DNA from 3 places in the Pseudomonas hygromyciniae genome. Region 1 is predicted to be linked to each of the others. Evidence: predicted binding sites of a transcription regulator. Region 1 holds the regulator's gene; each other region holds the start of a gene.

The links. Region 1 encodes FliA, which starts transcription of late flagellar genes. Its sites were predicted from a motif close to CTAAAGTTTNNNNNNNNNNNGCCGNTAA; they were not measured.
Positions count from the first base shown of each region.
Region 2: the regulator FliA is predicted to act here: its motif matches at 1,969-1,996, upstream of JTY93_RS15175 (methyl-accepting chemotaxis protein).
Region 3: the regulator FliA is predicted to act here: its motif matches at 1,937-1,964, upstream of JTY93_RS20670 (methyl-accepting chemotaxis protein).

Region 1 is NZ_CP070506.1:1,737,617-1,747,238, forward strand. Features, by position in the region: gene flhA (flagellar biosynthesis protein FlhA) at 1-551, shown strand, start outside; gene flhF (flagellar biosynthesis GTPase FlhF) at 563-1,879, shown strand; gene fleN (MinD/ParA family protein) at 1,980-2,813, shown strand; gene fliA (RNA polymerase sigma factor FliA) at 2,810-3,550, shown strand; gene JTY93_RS07675 (chemotaxis response regulator CheY) at 3,719-4,093, shown strand; gene JTY93_RS07680 (protein phosphatase CheZ) at 4,112-4,900, shown strand; gene JTY93_RS07685 (chemotaxis protein CheA) at 4,913-7,129, shown strand; gene JTY93_RS07690 (protein-glutamate methylesterase/protein-glutamine glutaminase) at 7,179-8,300, shown strand; gene JTY93_RS07695 (flagellar motor protein) at 8,300-9,040, shown strand; gene motD (flagellar motor protein MotD) at 9,186-9,622, shown strand, end outside.
Region 2 is NZ_CP070506.1:3,467,051-3,476,672, reverse strand. Features, by position in the region: gene JTY93_RS15175 (methyl-accepting chemotaxis protein) at 309-1,937, opposite strand; gene JTY93_RS15170 (histidine phosphatase family protein) at 3,112-3,654, opposite strand; gene JTY93_RS15165 (hypothetical protein) at 4,050-4,370, shown strand; gene JTY93_RS15160 (hypothetical protein) at 4,504-4,875, shown strand; gene JTY93_RS15155 (hypothetical protein) at 4,905-5,054, opposite strand; gene JTY93_RS15150 (endonuclease) at 5,148-5,897, opposite strand; gene JTY93_RS15145 (hypothetical protein) at 6,164-6,595, shown strand; gene JTY93_RS29130 (DUF6434 domain-containing protein) at 6,691-6,906, opposite strand; gene JTY93_RS15140 (hypothetical protein) at 6,938-7,543, opposite strand; gene JTY93_RS15135 (aminoglycoside phosphotransferase family protein) at 8,033-8,821, shown strand; gene proP (glycine betaine/L-proline transporter ProP) at 8,999-9,622, opposite strand, start outside.
Region 3 is NZ_CP070506.1:4,612,951-4,622,572, reverse strand. Features, by position in the region: gene JTY93_RS20670 (methyl-accepting chemotaxis protein) at 1-1,863, opposite strand, end outside; gene JTY93_RS20665 (YbaN family protein) at 1,990-2,394, opposite strand; gene JTY93_RS20660 (biliverdin-producing heme oxygenase) at 2,513-3,121, opposite strand; gene JTY93_RS20655 (TonB-dependent receptor) at 3,249-5,816, opposite strand; gene JTY93_RS20650 (FecR family protein) at 5,932-6,900, opposite strand; gene JTY93_RS20645 (RNA polymerase sigma factor) at 6,983-7,501, opposite strand; gene gap (type I glyceraldehyde-3-phosphate dehydrogenase) at 7,719-8,720, opposite strand; gene edd (phosphogluconate dehydratase) at 8,942-9,622, shown strand, end outside.

The DNA.
Region 1 (9,622 bases):
AAGCCTCGCCAAAGCTGGCCGAAGAGCTGGTGCCAGGGGTGTTGTCGCTGTCGCAGCTGCTCAAGGTGCTGCAGGCGCTACTGGCCGAACAGGTGCCGGTGCGGGACATTCGCAGCATTGCCGAGGCTATCGCCAACAATGCCGCCAAGAGTCAAGATACTGCCGCGCTGGTGGCAGCGGTGCGCGTCGGATTGTCGCGTGCCATCGTCCAAAGCATTGTAGGGCTTGACTCTGAGCTGCCTGTGATCACCTTGGAACCAAGGTTGGAACAAATATTGCTCAATAGTATCCAGAAGGCAGGACAGGGCCAGGAAGAGGGCGTTCTGCTGGAACCAAGCATGGCTGAAAAGCTGCAGCGTTCGTTGATCGACGCCGCACAGCGCCAGGAAATGCAGGGCCAACCGGTGATTCTGCTGGTGGCAGGCCCCGTCCGGGCGATGTTGTCGCGGTTTGGACGCTTGGCAGTACCAAATTTGCACGTTTTGGCTTACCAGGAAATTCCTGACAATAAGCAAGTGACTATCGTCGCGACAGTAGGGCCCAACGGCTGAGGTAGTGGGTTATGCAAGTAAAGCGTTTTTTCGCCGCCGATATGCGTCAGGCCATGAAGCTGGTTCGTGATGAACTGGGCGCCGACGCGGCTATTATCGGTAACCGCCGCATTGCCGGCGGTGTCGAGCTGACGGCTGCCCTGGATTACAAACCCCAGGCCCTGGCGCCGCGCGTGCCGAACATGGAACTCGAAGACGAGTTGCGCAAGACCGCCTCGCGCATTGTCTCGGCCCAGGCCGAGCTGAGCATGCGTGGCGACAGCGATGCGACCACCAATCGCCAATTGTTTGCCGGCCTGCCGCTGACTGCGGCCGAGCCACTGGTAGAACCGACTTTCGTCGAGCCGCCACGTCCCGCCGCGCCAGCACCGGCCGCTGCGGTCGACCAGCGCGTGTTCGACTCGATGCGCTTTGAACTCAATGGCCTGCGCGAACTGCTGGAAGTGCAGTTGGGCTCGCTGGCCTGGAACCAGTTGCAAGGCAGCAAGCCGCAACAGGCCAATCTCTGGCGTCGTCTGCAACGCATCGGCTTGTCCGGCCCGTTGTCGCGCGACCTGCTGGAGCTGACCACCGGCATTGAAGAGCCTCGCCAAGCCTGGCGCATGTTGCTGGCCCACCTGGCGCGGATGATCCAGACCCCGGAAATCGAACCCCTTGAAGAAGGTGGCGTGATTGCCATGGTCGGCCCTGCCGGCATGGGCAAGACCACCACCCTGGCCAAGCTGGCCGCCCGTTATGTACTCAAGTACGGCGCCCACAATATTGCGCTGGTGAGCATGGACAGCTACCGCATCGGTGCCCAGGAACAGCTCAAGACGTTGGGCCGCATCCTCAATGTACCGGTGACCCATGTCGACCCGGGCCAATCCCTGGCCAACGCCCTCGACCCGCTGCTGCGCAAGCGCGTGGTGCTGATCGATACCGCCGGCCTGCAAGCCAGCGATCCGGCGTTGCGCATGCAGCTGGAAAGCCTGGCCGGGCGCGGGATCAAGTCGAAAAATTACCTGGTACTTGCAACAACCAGCCAAAAACAGGTTCTGACTGCTGCGTACCACAGCTACAAGCGTTGCGGGCTGGCCGGTTGCATCCTGACTAAGCTGGATGAAACCGCAAGCCTTGGCGAAGTGTTGAGCCTTGCCATCAGCCATGAATTACCGGTCGCCTACCTGACCGACGGGCCGCGGATCCCGGATGACTTGCATCTGCCGCGCCGTCATCAGTTGGTCAGCCGTGCAGTCAGTGTGCAAATGCAGGATGAACCCAGTGAAGAGGCTATGGCGGATATGTTCGCCGACCTCTATCACAACCCAGCCAAGCGGGTCGGCTGAAGGCAACATGAAACACAGTGCAATGTACCTACATCGATGGTCTGCTACCGCGGCCACCCTATGTAGCCTGCGGCTAAGCAAGACAAGGTAAAGAAAGAACATGGGCAGCATGCATCCCGTACAGGTGATCGCGGTGACCGGCGGCAAAGGTGGCGTCGGGAAAACTAACGTGTCAGTGAATTTGTCCCTGGCCCTGGCAGAGCTTGGCCGCCGCGTCATGCTGCTGGATGCCGACCTGGGCCTGGCGAACGTTGACGTTCTGCTGGGACTGACGCCCAAACACACCCTGGCCGATGTCATAGAGGGCCGCTGTGAGCTGCGCGATGTGCTGTTGCAGGGGCCAGGGGGGATTCGTATCGTCCCGGCCGCCTCCGGCACCCAGAGCATGGTGCATCTGAGCCCGGCGCAGCATGCCGGCCTGATCCAGGCCTTCAGTGATATCGGCGACAACCTCGACGTGCTGGTGATCGACACCGCTGCCGGGATTGGCGAGTCGGTAGTCAGCTTCGTGCGCGCCGCCCAAGAAGTGTTGCTGGTGGTCTGCGACGAACCCACCTCGATCACCGACGCTTACGCCCTGATCAAACTGCTCAACCGTGACTACGGCATGAACCGCTTCCGTGTGCTGGCCAACATGGCCCAGAGCCCACAAGAAGGGCGCAACCTGTTCGCCAAGTTGACCAAGGTCACGGATCGCTTCCTCGATGTCGCCTTACAATACGTCGGCGCAGTTCCCTATGACGAGTGTGTGCGCAAGGCTGTGCAAAAGCAGCGTGCAGTCTACGAAGCGTTCCCTCGTTCGAAATGCTCGTTGGCGTTCAAGGCAATTGCTCAGAAGGTCGATACCTGGCCACTGCCCGCCAATCCCCGGGGGCATCTGGAGTTTTTCGTCGAGCGATTGGTGCATCAGACGAGTGCAGGACCGGTGCTATGACAGCCAGCGGCTACAACCTTTACAAAAAATCAGCGCGTGACAGCCAGGGCGAATTGATCGAGCGCTATGCGCCTCTGGTCAAGCGCATTGCCTACCACCTGCTGGCACGCCTGCCCGCCAGTGTCCAGGTCGAAGACCTGATCCAGGCCGGGATGATCGGCTTGCTCGAAGTGTCGACCAAGTACGACGCGAGCAAGGGGGCGAGTTTCGAGACGTATGCGGGTATCCGTATCCGTGGCGCGATGCTCGATGAAGTGCGTAAAGGTGATTGGGCGCCGCGTTCGGTCCACCGCAATACCCGGATGGTGAGTGACGCAATTCGCTCAATTGAAGCAAAAACCGGTCGCGACGCTAAAGATCACGAAGTTGCGGCCGAACTCCAATTGAGTCTCGACGATTACTACGGGATTTTGAACGATACCTTGGGCAGCCGCCTGTTCAGTTTCGACGACCTGCTACAGGACGGCGAACATGAAGGGCTGCACGAGGACGGCGCGAGCGCTCACCAGGAGCCTTCACGCGACCTGGAAGATGAACGCTTCCAGGGCGCCCTGGCGGACGCGATTGCCAATCTGCCGGAGCGTGAGCGGCTGGTGTTGGCGCTGTACTACGACGAAGAGCTGAACCTCAAGGAAATCGGTGAGGTCCTGGGGGTCAGCGAATCGCGGGTCAGCCAGCTACATAGCCAATGCGCGGCCCGCTTGCGGGGGCGTTTGGGAGAGTGGCGAGCGCGCTGACAGGCAGTGTGGGGACACTGTGAACGATAACCGCCAGGGCGCGAGCCGGGCGGGAGCGGCTCGTGGAGTGCCCTAGCAGTCCTTTTTGTGTAATGCCTGTTGAATGATATGGCGCGCCCAGGTGCTGGACGCGTTTAAGACTGCTTGGAGGTCGAATTGGACAAGAACATGAAAATCCTCATCGTTGATGACTTCTCAACGATGCGGCGGATCATAAAAAACCTGTTGCGTGACCTTGGGTTCACTAACACGGTCGAGGCGGATGACGGCATTACTGCGATTCCGATCCTCAACAGCGGGAGCATCGACTTTCTGGTAACTGACTGGAACATGCCTGGCATGACCGGCATTGATCTACTGCGCCACGTGCGCGCGGATGAAAAACTGCGCAGCCTGCCTGTGCTGATGGTGACCGCTGAAGCCAAGCGTGAACAGATCATCGAAGCCGCCCAGGCGGGGGTCAACGGCTACGTGGTCAAGCCATTCACTGCACTGGCCTTGAAAGAGAAGATTGAAAAAATCTTCGAACGCATCGGTCATTGATGCTGCCACGGGGGAGCTATGGAGCATAAAGAATCATCGCAGGCCGACTTTGAGTCGACCCTGAAAAAACATGCTCACCAACTCGTCGAAAGCCTGGAAAAAGGCCAGTTCGGCGACGCAGTGCAGTTGATCCATGAGCTCAACCAGACCCGCGACCGCGGCCTGTACCAGGAAGTGGGCAAGCTCACCCGTGAGTTGCACAGTGCGATCGTCAATTTCCAGATCGACCCGCACATGCCCCAGGCCGAGGAAATCTCGCAGATCACTGATGCCACCGAACGCTTGTCCTATGTGGTCAGGCTGACTGAGGCGGCAGCCAATCGCACCATGGACCTGGTGGAAAACGCCACGCCCCTGGTCAACGGCATGGCCAATGAGGCCAAGGCGTTGAGCGCTGACTGGGGGCGTTTCATGCGCCGCGAAGTCGGTGCTGAAGAATTTCGTGAGCTGGCGCGTCGGGTCGAAGGTTTTCTGTCACGCAGCGAGCAGGAAAACCGCACGGTTTCCAGCAACCTCAATGACATCCTGCTGGCCCAGGATTACCAGGACCTCACCGGTCAGGTGATCAAGCGCGTGACCCTGTTGGTCACCGAAGTGGAAAGCAACCTGCTCAAACTGGTGCTGATGGCTGGCCAAGTCGACCGTTTTGCCGGCATTGAACATGACCGCGAAGCGATCCTCTCGGAAAAAGATCCACAAAAACACCTCGCCAAGGGTGAAGGTCCGCAGATTCATGCCGATAAACGTGAAGACGTTATGTCAGGTCAAGATGACGTAGACGATTTGCTGTCCAGTTTAGGCTTCTAAGGAGCACGCAATATGAGCTTCGGCGCCGATGAAGAAATCCTTCAGGATTTCCTTGTAGAGGCCGGCGAAATTCTAGAGCAGTTGTCCGAGCAACTGGTCGAGCTGGAAAGCCGACCGGATGATGCGAACCTGCTCAATGCAATTTTTCGCGGTTTTCACACTGTAAAAGGGGGCGCCGGCTTCCTCCAGCTCCATGAGCTGGTGGAGTGCTGCCACATCGCCGAAAACGTGTTCGACATCCTGCGCAAGGGTGAGCGGCACGTTGATTCGGAATTGATGGACGTGATCCTCGAAGCCCTGGACGCGGTCAATGGCATGTTCAACGAAGTGCGTGAACGCGCTCCGATTACTGCCGCCACCCCGCAACTGCTGGCCGCCCTGGCGCGCCTGGCAGAACCTGCCGCATTGGTCGCCGCCCCGGTGGTTGAAGCCGCACCTGAACCGGTGGCCGAACCCGACGTCACCGACAGCGAATTCGAACAACTGCTGGACTCCCTCAATGCCGTCAAGGCCGAGGCCGAGGCCGAAGCACCGGCAGCGGCTGCGCCGGCCATGGTGCCGACCAGCGAAGACATCACCGACGCCGAGTTCGAGTCCTTGCTCGACCAGTTGCACGGCAAGGGCCAGTTTGCCCCGGACGCCGTGGCGGCCACACCGCAGCCTGTGGAGCCTGCTGCGCCAGCGGCCAGCACCGATATCACCGACGACGAATTTGAAGCACTGCTGGATCAGTTGCATGGCAAGGGTTCGTTTGCTGCCGATGCTTTGCCGGCAGTCGCTGCGGCGGCTGCACCTGCTGCTGCGGCGCCTGCTGCCGCACCGGCGGCGGATGGCTTGATCACCGACCACGAATTCGAATCCCTGCTGGACGAATTGCACGGCAAGGGCAAGTTTTCCGAGGTGGCACCTGCCGCCGCCGCGACCGCGACCGCCACAGCGGCGGTGGCCAAACCGGCACCCGCTGCCGCCGCCAAGGCCGCTGCACCGGCTCCCGCACGTGCCGCCGCCCCGGCGCCAGCCCGTGCGCCCGCCGCTGCCGAGAAAGCCCCGGCCAGTGAAGCCGAAACCACCGTGCGGGTGGATACCGCGCGCCTGGACGACATCATGAACATGGTCGGCGAACTGGTGCTGGTGCGTAACCGCCTGGTGCGCCTGGGCTTGAACAGCGGCGACGAAGCCATGCAAAAGGCCGTGTCGAACCTCGACGTGGTCACTGCCGACCTGCAGACCGCGGTGATGAAGACGCGCATGCAGCCGATCAAGAAAGTCTTCGGGCGCTTCCCGCGCCTGGTTCGTGACTTGGCCCGGCAGTTGAAAAAAGAGATCGCCCTGGAACTGGTGGGCGAAGAGACCGACCTCGACAAAAACCTGGTCGAGGCCCTGGCCGACCCATTGGTCCACTTGGTGCGCAACGCGGTCGACCACGGTGTGGAAACCCCGGAAGAGCGCGAAGCCAGCGGCAAGCCGCGCCTGGGCAAAGTGATCCTGGCGGCCGAGCAGGAAGGCGACCATATCCTGCTGTCGATCACCGATGACGGCAAAGGCATGGACTCCAATATCCTGCGCGGCATCGCGGTCAAGCGCGGCGTCATGGACAAGGACGCGGCCGACCGCCTGACCGATACCGAGTGCTACAACCTGATTTTCGCCCCGGGCTTTTCGACCAAGACCGAGATTTCCGACGTGTCCGGCCGTGGCGTGGGCATGGACGTGGTGAAAACCAAGATCAGCCAGCTCAACGGCTCGATCAATATTTACTCGACCAAGGGCCAAGGCTCGAAGATCGTCATCAAGGTGCCGTTGACCCTGGCGATCATGCCGACCTTGATGGTGATGCTGGGCAACCAGGCGTTCGCCTTCCCGCTGGTCAACGTCAACGAAATCTTCCACCTCGACCTGTCGCGCACCAATGTGGTCGACGGCCAGGAAGTAGTGATCGTGCGGGACAAGGCCCTGCCTTTGTTCTACCTCAAGCGTTGGCTGGTGGCGTCTGCCGCTCATGAAGAGCAGCGTGAAGGCCACGTGGTGATCCTGTCCGTGGGCACCCAGCGTATCGGCTTTGTCGTCGATCAGTTGGTTGGCCAGGAAGAAGTGGTCATCAAACCATTGGGCAAGATGCTGCAAGGAACGCCAGGCATGTCGGGTGCGACCATTACCGGTGACGGTCGGATCGCGCTGATTCTCGATGTTCCGAGCATGCTCAAGCGTTACGCCGCACGGCGTATTTGATTCTGGTTGGGCGGGGCGATTGTCCCTCGCCCGGCCTAACGGAGTGGTTATGGTAGTCAAGGTTCTGGTGGTGGATGATTCGGGTTTCTTCCGCCGCCGCGTCTCGGAAATTCTTTCAGCGGATTCCAACATCCAGGTGGTCGGTACGGCCACCAACGGCAAAGAGGCGATTGATCAGGCCCTGGCGTTGAAGCCAGACGTGATCACCATGGACTACGAGATGCCGATGATGGATGGCATCACCGCTGTGCGCCACATCATGCAGCGTTGCCCGACCCCGGTGTTGATGTTCTCGTCGCTGACCCACGAAGGCGCCCGAGTGACCCTCGACGCGCTGGACGCTGGCGCCGTGGATTTTTTGCCGAAGAATTTCGAAGACATCTCGCGCAACCCCGAGAAGGTCAAGCAGATGCTCTGCGAGAAGGTGCACAGCATCTCGCGCAGCAACCGCAGCAGCTTCCGCGCGCCGGTGGCTCCCGCTCCGGTAGCGGCGCCTGCACCGACCAGCAGCAGTTTCGGACGTCCGGCTCCCGCGCCAGTGGCACGGCCTGCCGTGGCGCCGACGCGCACGGCGGCGCCAAGTCCTGCGTCGCCTGCGCCCAAGCGCAAGGCCTACAAACTGGTGGCGATCGGTACGTCCACCGGCGGCCCGGTGGCCTTGCAGCGCGTCCTGACCCAGTTGCCCGCCAACTTCCCCGCGCCCATCGTGCTGATCCAGCACATGCCCGCCGCTTTTACCAAGGCCTTTGCCGAGCGCCTGGACAAGCTGTGCCGCATCAGCGTCAAGGAAGCCGAAGACGGCGATATCCTGCGCCCAGGCCTGGCCTTGCTGGCCCCCGGTGGCAAGCAAATGATGGTGGACGGTCGCGGCGCGGTAAAAATCTTGCCGGGTGATGAGCGCCTGAACTACAAGCCGTGTGTGGATATCACCTTCGGTTCGGCAGCCAAGTCCTACGGTGACAAAGTTCTGGCGGTGGTCCTCACCGGCATGGGCGCCGACGGTCGCGAAGGCGCGCGCCTGCTCAAGCAGGGCGGCAGCTCGATCTGGGCCCAGGACGAAGCCAGTTGCGTGATCTATGGCATGCCCATGGCCATCGTCAAGGCCGACCTGGCCGACGCGGTCTACAGCCTGGATGACATCGGCAAGCACCTGGTGGAGGCCTGTCACTGATGGATGTGTTGAGCCTGGTTGGGATACTCCTGGCGTTTGTCGCCATTATTGGCGGCAACTACCTGGAAGGCGGCCACCTTGGCGCCCTGGCCAACGGTCCGGCAGCACTGATCGTGATCGGCGGTACCGTCGGCGCGGCGCTGTTGCAGTCACCCCTGAGCTCATTCAAGCGGGCCATGCAGATCCTGGTGTGGATCATTTTCCCGCCGCGCGTGGATCTGGCTGGCGGTATCGACCGCGTGGTCAACTGGAGCCTCACCGCCCGCAAGGAAGGTCTGTTGGGCCTTGAAGGCGTGGCCGATGCCGAACCCGACAGCTACTCGCGCAAGGGCTTGCAACTGCTGGTCGACGGCGCGGAGCCGGAAGCGATCCGCAGCATCCTCGAGGTGGACTTCTACACCCAGGAAAGCCGCGATATCAACGCGGCCAAAGTTTTTGAAAGCATGGGCGGCTACGCGCCGACCATCGGCATCATCGGTGCGGTCATGGGCCTGATCCACGTGATGGGCAACCTGGCCGACCCCTCGCAACTGGGCAGCGGCATCGCCGTGGCATTCGTCGCCACCATTTATGGCGTGGCCAGTGCCAACCTGTTGCTGCTGCCGATTGCCAGCAAGCTCAAATCCATTGCCATGCGCCAATCCCGTTACCGGGAAATGCTCTTGGAGGGCATCCTGTCGATTGCCGAGGGCGAGAACCCGCGCTCCATCGAATTGAAGCTCCAGGGCTTCATGGATTGATGAGCATGCGCCTCCCTGTAGGAGCGAGCTTGCTCGCGAAAAACCCGAGAGCACCGCGTTTAACCCGCAGCCCCGCGTTATCGTTCGCGATTTTCGCGAGCAAGCTCGCTCCTACAGTTGATGTGTGTTGTGAGGGGTATTGCCTGTGAGCCGTCGCCGCCGCGAGCCTGAAGAGCACGTCAACCATGAACGCTGGCTGGTGTCCTACGCCGACTTCATCACTTTGCTGTTCGCCTTCTTCGTGGTGATGTACTCCATTTCCTCGATCAACGAAGGCAAGTACAAAGTCATCTCCGAAGCCTTGGTGGGGGTTTTTACCGACTCCGATCGGGCCCTCAAGCCGATTCCCATTGGCGACGAGCGGCCCAAGACCATGACCCCGGCCAAACCCCTGGTCAAGGACAGCGACGAGACCGACGCCGGTATCAGTGGCGGCAGCGATCCGCTCAAGAGCATCGCCGACGATATCAGCGCGGCATTTGGCGATCTGATCAGCTCCAACCAGATGACCATTCGTGGCAACGAGTTGTGGGTGGAGATCGAGCTCAATTCCAGCCTGCTGTTCGCCAGCGCCGATGCCCT
Region 2 (9,622 bases), 1.7 Mb from region 1:
TACCAGTAGGTAGTCGCCTTCAACGTCATCAGTGCGCATGACAAAGCTCAGGTCAGTTTTGCAACTAGCAAGAGCGTTATCGGAGGCCTTGAGCCCTGTCCGAAGCTTGTCGCGTTCGATAGACAACTCAGCGTGCATTCTCACCAGGCCGTAGATGTCCTCTCGGGCTTTGTGAAGCTGCAGCTGCAGTTCCTGAATCTCACTCTCCAGGAGCTGCGTGTGTTGCTTGTGCATTTCAAGCGGCACAGGGCATCCAAGTCACTCCACCGCCGGCTCTCTTCTTTAAATGGATCTCTGCGTTACTTTCCTTAAAGCGAAAATCTTGCCACCAGTGTGCTCATGTCAACAGATAGGCGTAAAAGCTCAGAACTCGCAGCCGCAGTTTGGCGGGCCCCCGTTGCGCTCTGGATAGAAAGGTCGCGAATACTCATTAGGTTTCCGTCCACCGAACGGGCTACTTGGGCCTGCTGCTCGGAGGCAGTCGCTATCATCATGTTCATTTCGTTCATTTCGTTTATTTCGTTTATAGCTTTCGATATCAGGGTCAGCGCCGCGCCGGCTTCGTGAGCAATCGTCAGGGTTCCTTCCGCCTGTCCGCAGCTTTCACTCATAGCTTTCGTCGCCTGTGCTGTACCCTTGAGAATGCCGCCGATCATCTGCTCAATTTCTTGGGTGGATGTCTGAGTTCGATGTGCGAGAGCCCTGACTTCGTCGGCAACTACCGCAAAACCGCGTCCTTGCTCTCCGGCTCGCGCAGCTTCAATTGCTGCGTTCAAGGCCAGTAGATTGGTCTGCTCTGCAATCGTGCGGATAACTTCCAGTACCTTGCTTATGTCCTTGGACTGGACCGCCAAGCGCTCTACGTCGGCGCTGGTGTTCTGTATCGTCTCGCTAAGGCTTTCGATGGCGTGGACGGTGCTTGTCACCCTGGCGGCGCCAGTGCGTGTCGATTGGTCAGATGACTTAGCGGCATCGGATGCGGAGGCGGCATTACGAGCGACCTCATCAACCGCAGCGGTCATTTGGTTCACAGCAGTGGCCGCCTGATCGATTTCGTTGTTCTGACGCAGCAAACCTCGGCTGGACTCTTCAGTAGCGGCGCTCATCTCTTCAGAAGCTGATGCCAGTTGAGTTGATGAGTCGCCAATGAGCTTGATCGTATCGCGCAGATTACTCTGCATGATCTGTGTTGAGCGCAATAGGTCTGAAAATTCGTCATTGCCCGTCACCTTGATAGTGCTGCGGAGATCACCCTTGGCGATGGTCTCATTAATCAGCAACATTTCGCGCAATGGGGTGATAATGCTTTTGGTGAATAGCACAGCCAACACAATAGTCGCCAGTGCCGCTGTCAAGATGATAAAAACTACAAACTTCAAGCCGCTTTGATAGGTATCCTCGGAGACACGGCCAGCATTACCGGCCTCGTCTATATTCATTTTGACAAGCCCATCTGCTGCTTCTGAGAGACGCCTAGTGATAGGCGTAATATTTTCATTCGTAAATGTTTGTGCTTCCGAAAGAGCGTTGCGGTTGACGAGTGCGTTAACTTGATCAAGCGCTACAAAAAAATCTTCACCATTATCTGAAACGGCCTTGAACAATTGACCCTCTTTCTCGCTGGCGACAAAGTGTGCATAGGCTTGGATCTCGTTTTTTAAGTTGTCGCGCGCAGCTCTGATGGTTTTTAGTGTGTTGGTCAGGTCTTGCGGGTCAGTCTGATATATCAACCGCCGGTTTTCTAAGCGTAGCTGTAACGTGGCCACATTGATTTTTTCTGCAACGAGAATGCTTGCCAATGAGTCCTCTTCCAGACTCTTGGCGGTCTCTCGGATCTGCCCCATTTTCCAGACGGAAACACCGCCTAGCGTGACCAATAATAGAGCAATGAACGCAAAGCTGAGTATTGCGCGCACAGATACTCTTAAGTTTCTCATTTCACCACTCCAAAAATTAGCTTTCAATTAAGTATCGGCTTACGCAAGCGAAGCATGAGTGTGTGAGCAGTAAATGCCCGAATAAATTTCTGGACGAGCTTGGTGGCTATGGCTGAGTACAACGTTGGCAGTCCAATGCTAGGCCTGTATAAGTTCTCACTTAGGTTTGAGTGAATGCCTCGTCTTGAATTTACGGGGTTTGAAATATTTCTTTTCGGCTTTTTGACTAGATATCAAAATTGGTGCGCAAAAAATACTTAAAACTTAAGGTTTTCAAAAAAAACATTCATTTGGCCGCTTTTTTTCTATTTTTTTTAAAGTGGCACGCGAATGGATTGGCCTATAGGTATTTTAAGTTATATCTAAGTTTGCGGGTTGCGAGATTTGAGCAACGAACTACAGATATCAGGGCGCTCAATCAGGCTTATTGAGCACGGCTAAGGCTAGCTTGATGAGCTCTTCGTTCCGGTCGATGCTCAAGGTCCAGCAGGGAAATATAGGCCTCGATCACCCGAACCAAATGGTCTTCGGGAATGAGCTCGTCTGGTGAAACTGGAAATAGAGTGCCCATCACCAATGCCGGCGATAGAGAATTGATCGCGTTGCGGGCGTGCCAGGCGTATGTCAGGGCTCTCAACCGTTGCGGTCGTGAAAATTGGTACGGGCCAAAAAAGCCCCGAATTGGCCTATGATTCGGGGCTCCAGATTATACTTATGATATATAGGTTTTATTTGTAGGGTTTACTTGTTTTTTCGGGCGATTTCTATCATACTTTCCGTGGCTTTGTATGGTCAAGTAGGCCCTGATAGTGAGTAGTGCAAGGCAGAAAATCATGCCAAAGATAAATTGAAAAGTGGTCATGTGATTCCTCCAGAGCAACCAACCTTTGATTGTCTATTAAATGCGTAGTTTTTTTCTATTTATATAGTGTCTCTTATTGTTGCTAGTTGGCGATTTAATTTTTTTCGGTTGTGCTCGGCCGGCAGAACGCAGGGGTAGTGTTTTTTGCTGTCTAATTTTACCTAGTCGTACCGCGCATTCATTGGGCTTAAACGCGTTTAAATGTAGATAGAGTTTTAGGCGGAAAACTTATACGAGTCACGCAATGCGTGGATTATATACTGCTGCAGTAGCAGGCCTTTTCATGATGGTATTTGATGGGTATTGCATAACTTACTTCTGATGCATCTGATAGATCACTGCGCTCCAGTAGCGGTTTGCGTTACGCATCTGGCGAGTCCAGCCGCTAGCCTCTAGCTGCTTACCAATCATTCGATTCATGAAGCCATGGCCGAGCAACAAGACCGGCCCGGTGCTGGAAAGATCTTGAAGCTGTTGCGCGGCCTTGCTGGCCCGTAGCCTGGCCTGGCGGGCTGATTCGACCGTTCCTGAAAAACCACACAGCCATGAGATACGAAGGATAAATGCCCAGGTAAAGGGAGAGAGCCGCGGTAGTCTCCAGCGGCCATGGGGCAGTTGTGCTTCACAGAATACAGCGTCTACCACACTAGGCTGAAGGCACAGCGCCCTTACGGATGTCAGCGCTCGCGGGGCACTACTCGATACGATCACCTGAGCGCTCGCCGCCAGTTGCACGCTAGCCTGCGGCGCGGGCTGGTTGATGATTTCGGATAAGTTGTAATGCTCGATCCAGTGTTTCATTTCGGCTAATGAAACCTTGCCGCTCATTGTCAGTTTCGGCTGGCCATGGCGCATCAGGATGATCTCCCTGTTCACTGTGTTTACGTCCTTGTCTTGCGGATTTGTGCAGATGCAGGATGGGTTTTTTGGGTATTAGATACCAGGTGACTACTGAGTAGATAGCACATTGAGTCGAAAGGGTACCCTCTAGGCAATAGGCGCGGGAGCGGCATCTAAAAAAATAACCAGGGTGTTTTATAATAGGCAATGAGCCACTAGCCCATCTGTGCTAGTTCTCTCGTGAAGGGATAAGTGCTAACTTTTTGACTTTATTTTTGTAGTGAAAGAGGGTTCTGTGTTTAGTGCCTCCTTTAAGAGTCTATTGGTCGCGATAATTAATAAGCGCCCATTTCCCCATCGGAGCCAAAGTTAGGGCGCGCTTAACCATATTGGAACTCAGGAGAGTGATCATGAATTACCGATGCCTGCTGCCCATGCTTCTACTGGCTGGTTGTATTTCGCAACCCAATCATCAGGTTGTCAATTGGGGGGATGGGGCCTGTCCAAAGCCCGCCCCAGGGAGCATTTCGGCCACCAATCATCTGGTGATTGAAGATGGCAAGACGCTGAAATGCCAAATTCGCCCTTATGTCTGGAACATGGCTTGCCAAGGGATCGTCGACGGAGAAACGCAAGGCGTTATTTGTCAGGATAATGGTGGGGGGCAGATGATTTTCTTGTTTGACGACAAAGGAGTGTTGACTAACCATCGCAGTTTGAAGGCCGGCTAGGGATATTCAGGGCTGCTGCGCCTGGACCTCATCCCGCCAACGAGCATGAATGACCGATGCAGCGAGTAGCGTTGTGGCAATGTGGATTGCAATGGGTTATTAAAGCTGCCGACTATTCGCTGGGAAGCTATCAATGCGTTATTTACTGGGATGTATGGTTTTGCTGGCGTGCGCAACTGCGGTCGGGGATGACGCGCAACTGAAACAGTGGGAAAAGATGGACCGCTGCTCGACTGCCGCGTTTATCGCGGTGTCTATCCTTGAAGAAAGCGAGGACACCTACAAACAGGCAATCGCTCTACATGGGGCGATTAATGGGCTCAAGAACAATACAAAGCTGGAAGAGACAAACCCGACTGAGAACGAAATGACGGGCGCCTACAACATGGCGCTACGGATCTCCCACACGATGCCACGTCCCTTCGGCAACCGCGGTCATGATTGGCTCGTCGCCCAAGCTGCAACCGCATGCACCTTGTGGGTTCCTGAAGTCAAACCGCAGTAAGTGCTGCCGATGGCGCTGGGGCCCCGGGCTTACATGCCCAGGGTAGGAATGGTCACCTGGCCACATTCGATGAGTTGGCCTGCGGTTACTTGAAGCACATCATTGGGTTTTGCGGCGTACCCGGCAGAAAAGCCGATGGTCAGCAGCGCGATATAGAGCAGGGATCTTCTTAAAGTCATCGGGAATTCGCTGAGTCATGGGTATGAAAACATGCAGCACTGATTCCCGATTGTACAAAAGGTTCCTGGCGTGCGGGTTCTGCTAGGCGCGACCTACGAAAGCAGCACCACACGGGCGCTCTCGAATAGCACGGGCCGTACAAGAATTTTGTAGCTGTCAGCATCGAACGCCTGCGGTGGCAGGGCCGGCGCCAACCGGGCTTCGGTCTCCGAGGTGTAAGTCCCGATGTACCGCCAGTTGTCCACGACGTGGTATTGCTCCATCTGGCCATGGCGTTCATGCAGCGCAATGGCGGCGGGGTAAGGCCAGCGATGGACGGCCCAGTGCGCCAACGCCAGCAGCAAACGCTCGGTGTGGGCTGCATGGGTTTCATCGCCCCGGCATGCTCCGGCGCATTTACGGATCTGCGCGCGGAAACAGCCCTTTGCGCTGGGTGGTTCTATACCCAGCAGGCCATGGCAGAGACGGTGCTCGTCGGCGAGCAGCATCAACGCTTCGATTGCCATGCGTCGGCTGCGAAACAGCCCGTACAACTGTGGCCCCTCAGCCAGCGCGGTGGTGTCGATGATCTCGAGTTTGCCGTTGTGCAGGCGCAGCGAGCACAGGCGCCGCTGCCTGCGCAGGCGTTTGTTCTTCAGGGGCTGCATCTCTTTGATCAGGCGCGACTCCAGCAACAATGCACCGATTTCCCCTGCGGTCTGCTGGTACTCGATCCGCTGTGCCTGGCGCAACATGCGCGCTTCTTCTGGGTTGCGCAGGTGCGCCAGCAGGCGGCTGCGAAGATCGACACTTTTACCAATGTACAACGGCATCGACTCGCCTTGCGCGTAGAAGAAATACACGCCAGGTGCGCGCGGTGCCGCCTCGGCCTGGGCGCGAAGGTGGGCAGGGTACTCGAAGGGTGGGGCGGGGGAGAGTCGGGCGTAGAGGCATGCCCGATATAGTGCGGCATCATCTGGCGCAAAGGGTAGCCGCCGGTCGGTCCAGTCTCGCGGCAGTCAATAGGATTGCGGCGTCGGGGCCGCTTGCATTGTGCTGATCGCCAGTGCGAGAGGGGGCGTGATACCTTTGCGCGCAATGTGGCTAATCGGCATCAGGGAGTGATGGAATGGGAAACGTATACAACACGGCACTGCTGGTCGCTGCCGGGCTTAACCTGCTGGTGGCGCTGATGCATATCGGGGTCATCATCAAAGGGCCGTCCTGGTATCACCTGTTTGGTGCGGGTGAGCGTTTTGTACGTGCGGCCAAGGCCGGTCGCCGCTTCCCGGCCGTGGTGACGGCGGGGATTGCCCTCGTGCTCGCCGCGTGGTCGGCCTATGCGCTGTCCGGCGCTGGCGTGATCGATCCCTTGCCCCTGCTGCGCCCTGCGTTGTGCGTAATCACCCTGGTCTACCTGTTGCGTGGGCTGTTGGGCCCATTCGTGTTGGCCGGCACAGGCCGTAGTACGCGCTTTATTATGATTAGTTCGGGGATTTGCGTGGTGTATGGGCTGGTGCACCTGGTGGGGCTGGTGCAGGTGTGGAATACCCTGGCCTAGCGCTGGCAGTGCCTGGGCTATCGCAGCCTCGAGCTGCCACACGGTTCTTCAGACCCTGCAAGGTTACTGATCCAATTCCCTCCCCATCGATGCGCCTAAGGCCGGGATGACGACTTCCGATTCCAATGATCCGCCACATCCCCCATGGTCAAGGGCGCGCCACTCTTGATCCAGGCCATGAACGCCCGATCGAACTTGAACGACTCCCCGCACTCGCCGACGAGGAATCGGCGGACCTTCTGCGTATTCCTGTAGTGCGGGTCCAGTGGGGTGTCTCGGGTGATGGGCCCCGAGTGCCAGTCGAAGGTCATTGCCATTCCTTGGGTGATGGAGTTTTTTGATTCAACAATTGAAGACCGGAGCATAGCGCTCTTCACGTTTTTTGAAGTGAATCGGCGCCATCGGCACTTTTTCACCGTTTACGAATATAGCCGGGAAGGTGAGGGTGAAGTCATCCATATCACCCTTGCCCAACGCCGTCCCCTTGCGGCTGCTGCTGGATTGTTCCTTGGGGTCAAAACCGGTTTCCAATTGCTCGATACTGACTTGATAGGTTTCACCCGTCGCCAGCGTTACGGTGACTAGGGGTGAGGCGGCGCTGACCCACAGTGGCGGGTCGGTCTGTTGATAGGCCGCCCGGCGTTCATCCGGGGTGTTCAGGTTGCGCAGGCGCGGGGGGGTGTAAAGCCGACCAAACAGACGCAGTTCGGTATCGGTTGAGCGCAGCTTGTCTGGCCAGCTGGATGTTCCTGGCGGTGCTACATAGACCAATACGTGAACCCAATCGAGCGCTTCCGAGCGTGGGGCAAAGCTCATTGCGGCTTTCGGGCCGGGGCAGGTGCGTTCGAGTAGAGCCTGTGTACCCAGTGTCGATTGCGGATGCAGATACGGCCCGGTGCTGCATCCTGCAAGCAGCGCCAGGAGGAGATAGAAGATGTATTGCTTCATTGGGGCCAACTCCATTTGTCGTAAGCGCAACTATGTCATCTGCGCGATGAATTCTCATCAGCACTGTGCAGTATTCTCTGGCGAGAAAGATTATCGATTGCCAGGCTCTGAGATAAACTTCCCAGATTATTGAAAGGGACCATTGCGGCAATGGAACTGAAATCGTCGAGCAGAAGTATCCACGTTCTGGGCTACGGCATCCTGGCTGCCGGCCTGGTGTGCCTTATTCTTGCGCTGTTCAGCACACAAGGGCGCAAGTGAGCGGATGCGTAAATTTATGAAGTATCTCTCGACCTTGAATCTCGCAATGGAACGCTTTCTGAGTCGGTTTACCCGCACGCAGTTCCTGTGCGCCGCCATTGCGTTTACCGCGCTCAACTTCGGATTGGACTGCACCGTTGCTTCGTATAACGCTATCTACCTGTCCATGCTCAGCGGTTGGCTTTTTGCCATGGGTTTTGTGAGGTTCAGGTCTAGACCGTGATGGGTATGTTTGATCACTACTTGAAGCGATGGGACCTGGTTGTCGACGGTGACGCATTCGCCTCGCGCAACGGCATTCTACTGCCCGTTCGCCAGCACGGCATGCCTGCCATGCTCAAAATCTCTCAAATAGCCGAAGAGCAGGCCGGCAGTGTGCTGATGGCCTGGTGGGACGGCGAAGGTGCAGCCCCCGTACTGGCCCAGGACGGCGAGGCTTTGCTCATGGCGCGTGCGTTGGGCTCGGCCTCGCTTCTACAGATGGTCAATGACGGCCGGGATGAGCAGGCCACTCGCATCCTGTGTGGCGTAGCCGCGCGCCTGCATGCACCACGGGCCAAGCCGACTCCCGCATTGGTTGCACTGGAGCAGTGGTTCGCGGCGCTATGGCCTGCGGCGGCGAGGCACGGCGGCATTCTTGAGCATTGTGCGAGCACTGCACGCGAACTCCTGGCGGCCCCCCAGGATGTCACGGTACTGCATGGCGATATTCACCATGGCAATGTGCTGGATTTTGCCGCGTCCGGCTGGCTCGCGATTGATCCCAAGGGCCTCTACGGCGAGCGGGGCTTTGATTATGCCAATCTGTTCTGCAACCCCGATGAACGCGCCCTGGCCCCGGAGTGCTTTGCGCGGCGGACCGAAGTGGTCGCCAGTGTTTCGGGTATCGAGCGGCGCAGGCTCCTGCAATGGGTGCTTGCCTGGGCAGGGTTGTCATCAACCTGGATGCTTGAAGAGGGGGATGAGCCGGGAATCACCCTCGGCGTGGCGCAACTGGCGGCGGCGGCGCTGCGGTGATCAGTAAGCTGTCGCAATCGCCATCACACCCCCTGTTGGAGCTGGCTTGCCAGCGATAGCGCCGGACCGGTCGCCGACAAAGTGACTGACCCACCACCATCGCTGGCAAGCCAGCCCCTACATTTTTTGCGGCCCAGCAAAGCGCGCTGCCTGATCGAGATCCCTTTTGGGAGCGGATCAGTCGATCCGCGGATGCTGTTGCGCCAGGTTCTGGCGCTTGGCTTCCAGTTCGGCGATCTGCTCGTCGAGGTCTTCGATCTTTTGCTCGATATTGTCGTGATGCTCCTGCAGCAGTTCCCGCGCCTCTTCGATGTCCGACGCCGCCGGGGCCGCGCCGCGCAGGGGTTTGTTGGCGGTTTCCTTCATGGTCAGCCCGGTGACCAGACCTACCAAGGCAATCACCATCAAGTAATACGCCGGCATGTACAGGTCGTTGGTGCTTTCCACCAGCCAGGCAACGGCGGTCGGGGTCAGGCCGGCGATCAGCACCGAGATGTTGAACGCACTGGCCAAGGCGCTGTAGCGGATGTGGGTGGGGAACATTGCCGGCAGGGTGGACGCCATCACGCCGATAAAGAAGTTCAGCACCACCGCCAGCATCAGCAACCCGGCGAAGATCAACCCGAGCTTGCCGCTGTTGATCAGCATAAACGCCGGAATCGCCAGCGCCAGCAGGCCGATGCTGCCGGCGATGATGAAAGGCCGGCGCCCGACTTTGTCGCTGATAAAACCGATCATGGGTTGCACGAACAGCATGCCGACCATGATCGCGATGATGATCAGCACGCCATGGTTTTCGCT
Region 3 (9,622 bases), 2.9 Mb from region 1:
GCTCTGGCTCGAATGCATGGTGGTCACCACCCCACGGGTCGCGCTCTGGATGCGTTCGATCACCAGGCGGATTTCTTCCACCGAATCCTGGGTGCGTCGCGCCAGGTTGCGCACTTCGTCTGCGACCACCGCAAAACCCCGCCCGCTTTCCCCGGCGCGCGCGGCTTCAATCGCAGCGTTGAGGGCCAGCAGGTTGGTCTGCTCGGCGATGCTGCGGATCACTTCCAGCACCGAACCGATCTGCTCGCTGTTGACTGCCAGGGCTTCAACCTCGGTCACGGCCTTGCTGACTTCCTCGGCAAGGGTGGTGATATCGCGGGTACTGCGTTCGATGATCGCCAAGCCGTCGCGGGCTGATTGATCGGCTCCACGAGCTGCACTGGCAGCGTTTGAGGCGCTGTTGGCGACTTCGTGGGCGGTGGCGCTCATTTCGTTGGAGGCGGTTGCCACCTGGTCGATCTCACGGAACTGCACCTGCATGCCTTCGCTGGTCTGGCGTGCGATTTCCGAGGATTGATCGGCAGTGCCACGGGCTTCGGTGATGCTCTGCTTGATCTGGGCGATGGTCGGCTGCAGCTTGTCGAGGAAGCGGTTGAACCAGTTGACCAGTTCCCCCAGTTCGTCTTTTTTCGTGTAGGCCAGGCGTTGGGTCAGGTCGCCGTCGCCGCTGGCAATGTCTTTGAGCATCGCGGCCACACTGTTGATCGGCCGGGTCACGCCGGTGGCGGTCAGCCACATCAGCAGCAGGCCCAGCAGGCCGGCTGCGGCGCCCACCAGCAGCGCTTGCAGTGTGCCTCGGGCTTGGGCGTCGTCGAGCACCGCTTGCAGCTTGACCGAATCGGCCAGCAGCACGTGCTTGGGCAGCTTGATCACCACGCCCCAGGGCTTGGCATCGGCAATTGGCTTGACGGGGTACACCGCGCGGATCGTATCGTCTTGCTCGCGCACCTTGCGCGTGTCACTGGCCAGCAACTGCACGATCTCTTTGCCTTCGCCGCCCAGCACATCAACGATGCTCTTGCCGACTTTGTCCGGCTCGCCGCTGTAGCTGGCGATCAGGCCACTGCTGGAGAGGATTTCCATGATCCCCGCGCCATCGAACAATTCTTTTTGCGCGGTATTGGCCGCCGCTTGCAGGGCATCCAGGGCAATATCGACGCCGATCACACCAATCACTTTGCCATCTGCCAGCAGCGGCAGGGAGATGGTGGTCATCAGCATCGCCTTGCCGGCGACTTCGTCGGCGTAGGGGTCCAGCAGGCAAACGTTGCGGGTATCCCGTGGGCAGGTGTACCAGATGTTGTAGGGCGTACCGCTGAGATTGAGGGTGGTCTTGGTCAGGTCCGCTTCCACCATCACCGTGTTCAGGCCTTCACCGCCGGCGCGGCTCCAGTAGCTGGAAAAGCGCCCGACTTCGTTGGAAGCGCGCAGTTTGTCGTCGACAAATTCGCTGTCCCTGCCATCCAGGCCGTTGGGTTCAAACGACAACCAGATCCCCAGCACCTTGGTATTGCGCTCGAATGCGGTCTTGATCCGCTGGTTGAGCTCCTCGCGCACGGCCCCGGCTTCCAGCGAACGCTTGGCGGCCATGTTGCGCAAATCCTTGACCTGGTCGGCGAGGGCGGTGACCACCAACAGGTTCTCGCCAAAAGCTTTTTGTACCTGCACGGCCTGCTCGGCGGCCTTGGCCTGGAGCAGATTCTCCACGCTGGTGGTGAGCATGCGCGAGCTGGAGGCGCTGGTCAGTTGGTCGTTCTGGTTGGACTGGTAGATATTCAGGCTGACGATCAGCGCAATCACCCCCAACAGGCAGAGGCCGGACAGCAGCACGATTTTCAAGCGGATGGAGAGGGTGTCGAACATGGGCTTACTCGCGATTGGACTTGTTGGTGTGCAAGCAGGGCAACGGCCAAGTCCATTCGGCGCTATGCCCGGAACATCGGCACCGACGGGTAATTCATGAGGGGCAGGCGATGAGCGGTAGCGCGCTCAGGTCGTGGTTTGCGCCAGGCGTTCGGGGCGTGACCAGATCCACAGATTGCCCAGGCTCATCCCGGCGATGGCCAGGTAGATCGGCCAGCCGTGATCGAGCATCACCAGCATCAGGGCGGCACACAGCAACATGCTTACCGTGGCGCTGACCTTGGCCCGGCGCGCGATGATCTTGCCGTTGCGCCAGTTGAACAGGATCGGCCCGAACAGCCGATGGTTTTCCAGCCAGGCGCTCAGGCGCGGCGAGCTTTTGGTGGCAGCCCAGGCGGCGAGCAGGATGAATTCGGTGGTGGGCAGGCCCGGCACGACAATGGCGATCAAGCCGATCCCCAGGCTGACATAGGCCAGCAGGCCGAACAGGATTCGGGCGAGTTTGGAGGAGGATTGGGTTGAGCCGGTCATGGGAGCAATGGGTATGGAATATGAGAATTTAAAATTGGAATACGGAGCAGGCCCAGGTAGGCGCTGGTTTGTGTGGGAGCTGGCATCCACACAAGCCAGCATCTACACCCGCAATGGATCAGGCCAGTTCTGGGGCGCTAGCGTACGCCTGTTCCAGCAATACGGTGAAGCGTACGAATGCATCCACCGCGCCTTTCTCTGCCGCCGCTTCATCTTCGGCGCTCAGTTCCAGGCTGTCGAGGGTGCGGGTGAAGCGCTTCCAGCCTTCGGCACGACCACCGGCCGGTTCGCCCAGGTGACGGGCACCAAAGGTTTCGCTCAGGCCCAGGCCGACGGCACGTTTGATCAGGAACGCCGCGCCCAGCTTGGAACCTTCGGACACGAACAGCCAGCCCAGGGCCTCGGCCTTGCTCGGGTTCTGCACGGCACCGGCCACGGGGGCAGGCACTTCGGTTTCCAGGTCGGCCAGGTCCAGCTTGGCGGCTTCGGCGCGGCAGCGCTCGGCGAGGTCTGGAAACAACTTGATCAGCTCGGGATCGTTGTACAGCGCCACCAGTTCCGACTGGAACAGGTATTGCGCGACCACGAAACGGGCGAAGTTGGCTTGGGTTTCAAACGGGGCGTGGGCCTTGACCAGTGCGTCGAGCTTGGTGTGCGGCTCGTGGGTGATCTGGTTCAGGCGCTGGGAGCGCAGGCTTGCGCGTTCTGCGGTGGTGGAAGCGGTCATTGGGGGTCCTTGAGAAGGAAAAGCGCCTTGTTGCCAGGCTGTTATTACTAGACGAACAAGAAGACGCGTCACAGTAAAAAATCCTCACCCCGCTGGCGATAAATCCGGCGGGGTGAGGTTGCTTGGGTCAGATGTCCCAGATCAGGTTGATCGCAAAGTTGCGCCCGGGCTGGGTCAGGCGGTCCAGGCTGGCTGGCGAAGTCACGCCGGCTTCACCCACACCGTCGTAGCTGCGCACGTCATCCCAGTTCCAGTATTTCTTGTCGGTCAGGTTGTACAGGCCGCCGTTGACGGTCAGGTCGTCGGTGACTTTGTAGAAACCGGTCAGGTCGACCACGCCAAAGCCTGGGGTCTTGAAGGGGCCGTTGGCCTTGATGCCGGTCGGGGTAAAGAACGTGGCGCTGTCGACCCGGTTCTGTTTCTTGACCAGGGTCCAACTGACCAGCGCACCGTAGTTTTGCTGGTCGTAGCCCAGGCCAAACACACCCTTGAGCGGGTTGACGCTGTTCAGCGGCTGGCCGGTTTCGTCGTTGCGCCCGTGGGCGTAGGCAATCGCGCCTTTGGTGTACAGGCCTTGCGTTGCGCCGAAGGCGTCCAGGTTCAAGCGGCCTTTGACTTCCATGCCCTTGATGGTGGCGCGCTTGATATTGCCTGGCTGGAAGATGGTGCCAGACGGGCCCAGCGCAGCGTTGTCCTCGTCGATGAAGTCGCGGTACTTGTTGTAGAACAGCGCGACGTCGAAATTGCCCGCATCGAAATGGCCACGGATTCCGGTTTCATAGCTCTTGCTGGTTTCCGGCTTGAGGCTCGAGTTGGGCTCGACGACATAGCCTTCGTCAAGGTTTTCAAAGCGGCCATACAGCGCCTTGGCCGATGGCGTGCGGAAACCTTCGGCGTACTGGCCGAACCAGGTGTATTGCTCGGTCAGTGCATAGGTCACGCCGAGTTTTGGCGAGAAGCGGTGCCAGGTTTTGTTCGAGTTGTTGTGGGGGTACTTGCGGTCCGGGTCGGTGGTATTGAGGAACTCTTCGGTCAGCTTGGGTTTGAGCTGGATGTAGTCGTAGCGCAGGCTGGGCATGATGGTCCAGTCGTTCCAGCTAATCTGATCCTGAGCGAACAGCGCGTAGCTGTTGATAGTCGGGTCCGGGAAGTCGCTGGCTTTTTTCACGCTGTCGGCAGGGGTTGGGCTCGGTGCGCCGATGGCGGTACAGCCGGCACCGACGGCCAGGCAGGTCGCCGCGCCTTCGCGCGAACCGGTGACTTTCTGCTGCTTGATCGTGGTGCCGTAGGTCAGCAGGTGGTCGGTATCACCGATGACGAAGGCCTTGTCCAGTTGTGCGTCGAACACCCACTGCTTTTCTTCGTAGAGGGTGTCGCGGGTGCGCAGTACGCGGCGGCCGACCTGATAGATTTCGCTGGTGGCCTGGTCGGTCTTGGCGATCTGGTAGTTGAGGCTGGTCTTGATGTGATCGGCAATCGGCGAGTCCAGTGCAAACTTGTTTTCCAGGCCAAAGCGTTCGCGGGTGATGGTGTCGTTGCCGCGACGGTCACGGTACATATTCATGCCCTGGCCTTCGAGGAAAATCCCGCCCACTGCGCTTTTCTGATTGATGTCGCGGTCGTCCTTGTACTTCTCGTAGGTCAGGCCCAGGCGGTTGTCGTCGCCATAGTTCCAGCCCAGCTTGGCCAGCACGTTGGTGGTACGCACGTCTTCGGGGTTGGCGCCGGTGCGGGCCAGGCCGGTGGCGTTGTTGCCGTCGTAGGATTCCATCTCGTGGCCATTGCGCTGGCTCAGGTGCAGCAACCCATCGAAGTCCTGCACACGCCCGGCGACGGTGCCGGAGGTCAGCCAGCTTTCGTCAGCCGAGCTGTAGCCGGTCTTCAGGCGGGCGCCGACGTCCTGGCCGGGCTTGATGATGTCGCTCGGGTCGAGGGTGAAGTAGCTGACGGCGCCGCCGATGGCGCTGCTGCCGTACAGGGCCGAGGCCGGGCCGCGGATGATCTCGACGCGTTTGACGATTTCCGGGTCGACATAGTTGCGGCGGGTTTTGGCATACGGGCCGTTGAAGAAGTTGTCCGGGACCTCTACGCCGTCCACCTGGGTGAGGATACGGTCGCCGTCGATCCCCCGAATGTTGTAGCCGGAATTACCGGAGCGGGTGCCAGCGCCACCCACCGAGACACCCGGCTCGTAGCGCACCAGTTCGCGGATGGTGTTGACGTTCTGGCGGTCCAGTTCCTCGCGCTCATGCACCGTGACGGTGCTGGGCACGCTGTCTACCGCCTGTTCCTGGCGGGTGGCGCTGATGGTCATTTGTTGCAGGGTGATGGCACTCCCCGCCGTGCGCTTTTCCAGAACGATATTGTAGTTGCCCAGTTTGCGGTAGTTCAGGTTGGTCCCCACCAACAGCCGGTCCAGAGCTTTTTCCGGGGTCAGCGAACCGCGTGCGCCGGGGGAGGAAACCCCTTGGCCCAGTTCGGCGGGCAGGCCGATCTGCCAGCCGGTGACGGCGGTAAAGGCGTTGAGCGCCGAAACCAGGGGTTGCTGCTCGATGCTGAAGGTGTAATTGGCGTGGCTGCGCGCCGCAGGTTCGGCGGCATTGGCCGTCAGCATCGGGCTGCCCGCCAGCAGGATGGCGGCGGTCAGCAGGCACAGCGTGGGCGAAGAGGGCCGGCGGTTGAAACGAGAGGACATCGAGAGCGCTCCGAGGGACGAGTCTTATAGTTGCGAACCTGAATCAAATAGGAATCAGTTGCATTGGCTAAGACGAGACGTACCAGCAGGAGCTATCGAGTAAAAATAATTATTCTCAGTTGAGAATCACGAGCGCAGGGAACTCCGAGAGCTTGGCCGAGGTGATGTGGGCCAGGGAGCGCACCACGTCCAGCGGCTGGTCCAAGCGGTAGTTACCGGTCACGGCGACGCTGGCCAGTTGCTCGTTGGTGTTGACGATCCAGCCTGGGTAATAGCGCCGCAGCTCTGCCAGCACTTCGCTCATCGGGCAGTTTTCAAAGATCAGCCGGCCCTGGACCCATGCCAGTTCCTTAGTGGCATCGAGCTTGGCCGGTTGGCCGAAGCCTTTGGGGCCGACGCGGATGCTCTCGCCGGCACTCAGGCGCACCCGGTTGTTGCCGAAGGTGGTACTCAGGTCGACATCCCCGCGTTGTACCTGCACCTGCGCCTCACCGTTGAGATAACGCACGGCGAATGCCGTATCGCTGACACTGGCGCGCACCGGGCCGGCGTCGATTTGCAGGGGCAGGCCACGATTGGCCGCGACGTCGAAAAACGCCTCACCCTGATACAGGCGGGCGATGCGCTGATGCTCGTCGATGGTGCTGGAAAACGCCGAGTTGGTATTGAGCAGCACCTTGGAGCCGTCATCCAGTTGCAGGCGCTGGCGCTCGCCGACCACGGTCAAGTGGTCGGCCTGTAGGCGTACTGGCAGATTGCTGAAGCTGAACAGCCCCAGCAACAGTACCGCAGCAGTGGCCAAGGGCTTCCAATGCGGCTTGATCCGCCGCCAGGCGCTGGGCTTGCGCGGCGCATTGAGAGCCACGGCGGCGCTGTGCACCGGCGCACCGCCCCAGGCGGTCTGGGCCTTGGCGAAGGCCTGGGCGTGACTCGGGTCGGCATCCAGCCAGGCCTGGAACTCGGCTTGCTGCCCAGGCTGCGGGCACTGCAACGCGATCAGCCAGTCGAGGGCTTGGTCCATGGCCGCATGTTGCAACACCTCATGAGCCAGCTCATGGGGGTGCAGTTTGTTCGGGTCCGTCACGGTGTTCCTCGGGTCTTCGCCACGTTTTATTCAGTGTCTTGCGTATTTTTGCGACTTTTCTGTCGGCGTGTCCCGACAAAGCTTAAGGGTGATCGAGTCGTTCGGCCACACCTATGCAGATGGCCATGATCAACTTCAGTTCCTTTTGCACGGTGCTCAACGACACCTGCAACTGATCGGCGATCTCCTGATAGCTGCAGCCGTGCAGGCGGCTGAGGATAAAGATCTGCTGCTGGCGAGCGCTCAACTGCCCAAGGCTGACGCTCAGGTGCTCCAGCAGTTGCTCGGCGTGGGCGGCATCTTCAGGAGTGGTGACCGGGGAGGCGACGCTTTGCAGGACGTCCATCGGAACATCTTCCTGCAAGGTGCGGGACTGAATCCGACGCGAGCGCAGATGATCCAGAGCCAGGTTGCGCGCAGTCTGGAACACGAAGGGTTCGAGGTGATCAATCGGTCGTTCGCTGAGGGCCCGCGTCACGCGCAGGTAGGTTTCCTGCAACAGGTCCTCGGCGGTGCTGTGGTTGTTCACCATCCGCTGCAAGGTGCGCAGTAGCACCACCCGTTGGGTGAGGAAGACTTGATTGAAGCGGGATAGGCTCACAGTGGTACCGGACCGATTGGCAGTTAATGATAATGCTTATCATCAACGCAAATGGCAAGTATCACTTTGCTGCAATCTGCTCAACCCTGTAGGAGCGAGCTTGCTCGCGAAGATCATCAACGATAACGCTGGCATCCTGAATGAGCGTGGCGCCTTTGCGTTTCTCGCGAGCAAGCTCGCTCCTACAGTGATCGGGTCGATCAGGTTTTCAGTGGGGTTATTCGGCGTTACACAGCGCCAGGCAGTTATCCAGCATACGGTTGGAGAAGCCCCATTCGTTGTCGTACCAAGCCAATACCTTGAGCAGCTTGCCGCTGGACTTGGTGTGGTTGGCATCGAAGATCGACGACAGCGGGTTATGGTTGAAGTCACTGGAAACCAGCGGCAAGGTGTTGTAACCGAGGATTTTCGAGTGTTGGCTGGCTTCTTTAAGCAGCGCGTTGACCTCATCGGCCGTGGCTTCTTTTTTCAATTGCACGGTCAGGTCCACCAGCGACACGTTGATCACCGGCACCCGCACCGCCATGCCGGTCAGCTTGCCTGCCAGCTCCGGTAGCACCAGGCCCACCGCTTCGGCGGCGCCGGTCTTGCTTGGGATCATGTTCTGCGTGGCCGAACGGGCGCGGTACGGGTCGGTGTGGTAGACGTCGGTCAGGTTTTGGTCATTGGTGTAGGCATGAATGGTAGTCATCAGGCCACTTTCGATACCCAGTTCGCGATGCAGCACCTGAGCGACCGGCGCCAGGCAGTTGGTGGTGCAGGACGCATTGGAGATGATCTGGTGAGATTGACGCAAAATGTCATGGTTTACCCCGTAGACCACGGTCGCATCCGCGCCTTTGGCCGGGGCAGAGATGATCACCTTGCGCGCACCGGCGCTAATATGGGCGGCAGCTTTGTCACGGTCGGTGAACAGACCGGTGCATTCGAACACCACGTCGATCTTGTGCGCAGCCCACGGCAGGTCGGCGGGGTTGCGAATGGCACTCACGGCAATCCGGTCGCCATTGACGGTCAGGCTTTCCTGATCGTGGGCGACCTCTGCATCGAAAGTGCCATGGACGGTGTCGTATTTGAGCAGATGGGCATTGATCGAACTGTCGCCCAGATCATTGATGGCGACGATCTGCAAATCCTGGCGGTAGCCTTGGGTATAAAGTGCGCGCAGGACGTTGCGGCCAATGCGGCCAAAACCATTGATTGCAATTCGAAGAGTCATTTGAAAGCGCCTGTCGTCGATTTGTTGTAAGAATTACAAGATTATTCGCATAAAAATAGAAAACAAGCCTTTTTAGTGGCAATATTTTGTTCAATCTACAACGAGTGACCTGAATCAACTGGTCCGATTGGTCAAGTAACTTCCTGCCAACCTCTTCGCGGCGGGCTTTTGACCAGCATAGACACTCAGGTCGCCACATCCGTTAGCCTGGAGTTCTACACATGCATCCCCGCGTACTTGAGGTCACCGAACGCCTTATCGCCCGCAGCCGGGCAACCCGTGAGGCGTACCTTGCGCTGATTCGCGGCGCGGCCAGCGACGGGCCGATGCGCGGCAAGCTGCAATGCGCCAACTTTGCCCACGGCGTGGCCGGATGCGGCACCGAAGACAAAAACAGTCTGCGAATGATGAATGCCGCCAACGTGGCAATTGTTTCGTCATATAACGACATGCTCTCGGCGCACCAGCCCTACGAACACTTCCCGGAACAGATCAAGAAAGCCCTGCGCGAGGTTGGCTCGGTCGGCCAGTTCGCCGGTGGCACTCCGGCCATGTGCGACGGCGTGACCCAAGGCGAGCCCGGTATGGAGCTGAGCCTGCTGAGCCGCGAAGTGATTGCCATGTCCACGGCGGTAGCGCTGTCCCACAACATGTTTGACGCCGCGCTAATGCTGGGGATCTGCGACAAGATCGTTCCGGGCCTGATGATGGGGGCCCTGCGTTATGGCCACCTGCCGATGATCTTCGTGCCCGGTGGGCCGATGCCGTCGGGGATCTCCAACAAGCAGAAAGCCGATGTGCGCCAGCGCTATGCCGAAGGCAAGGCCAGCCGCGAAGAGCTGCTGGAATCGGAGATGAAGTCCTACCACAGCCCCGGCACCTGCACCTTCTACGGCACCGCC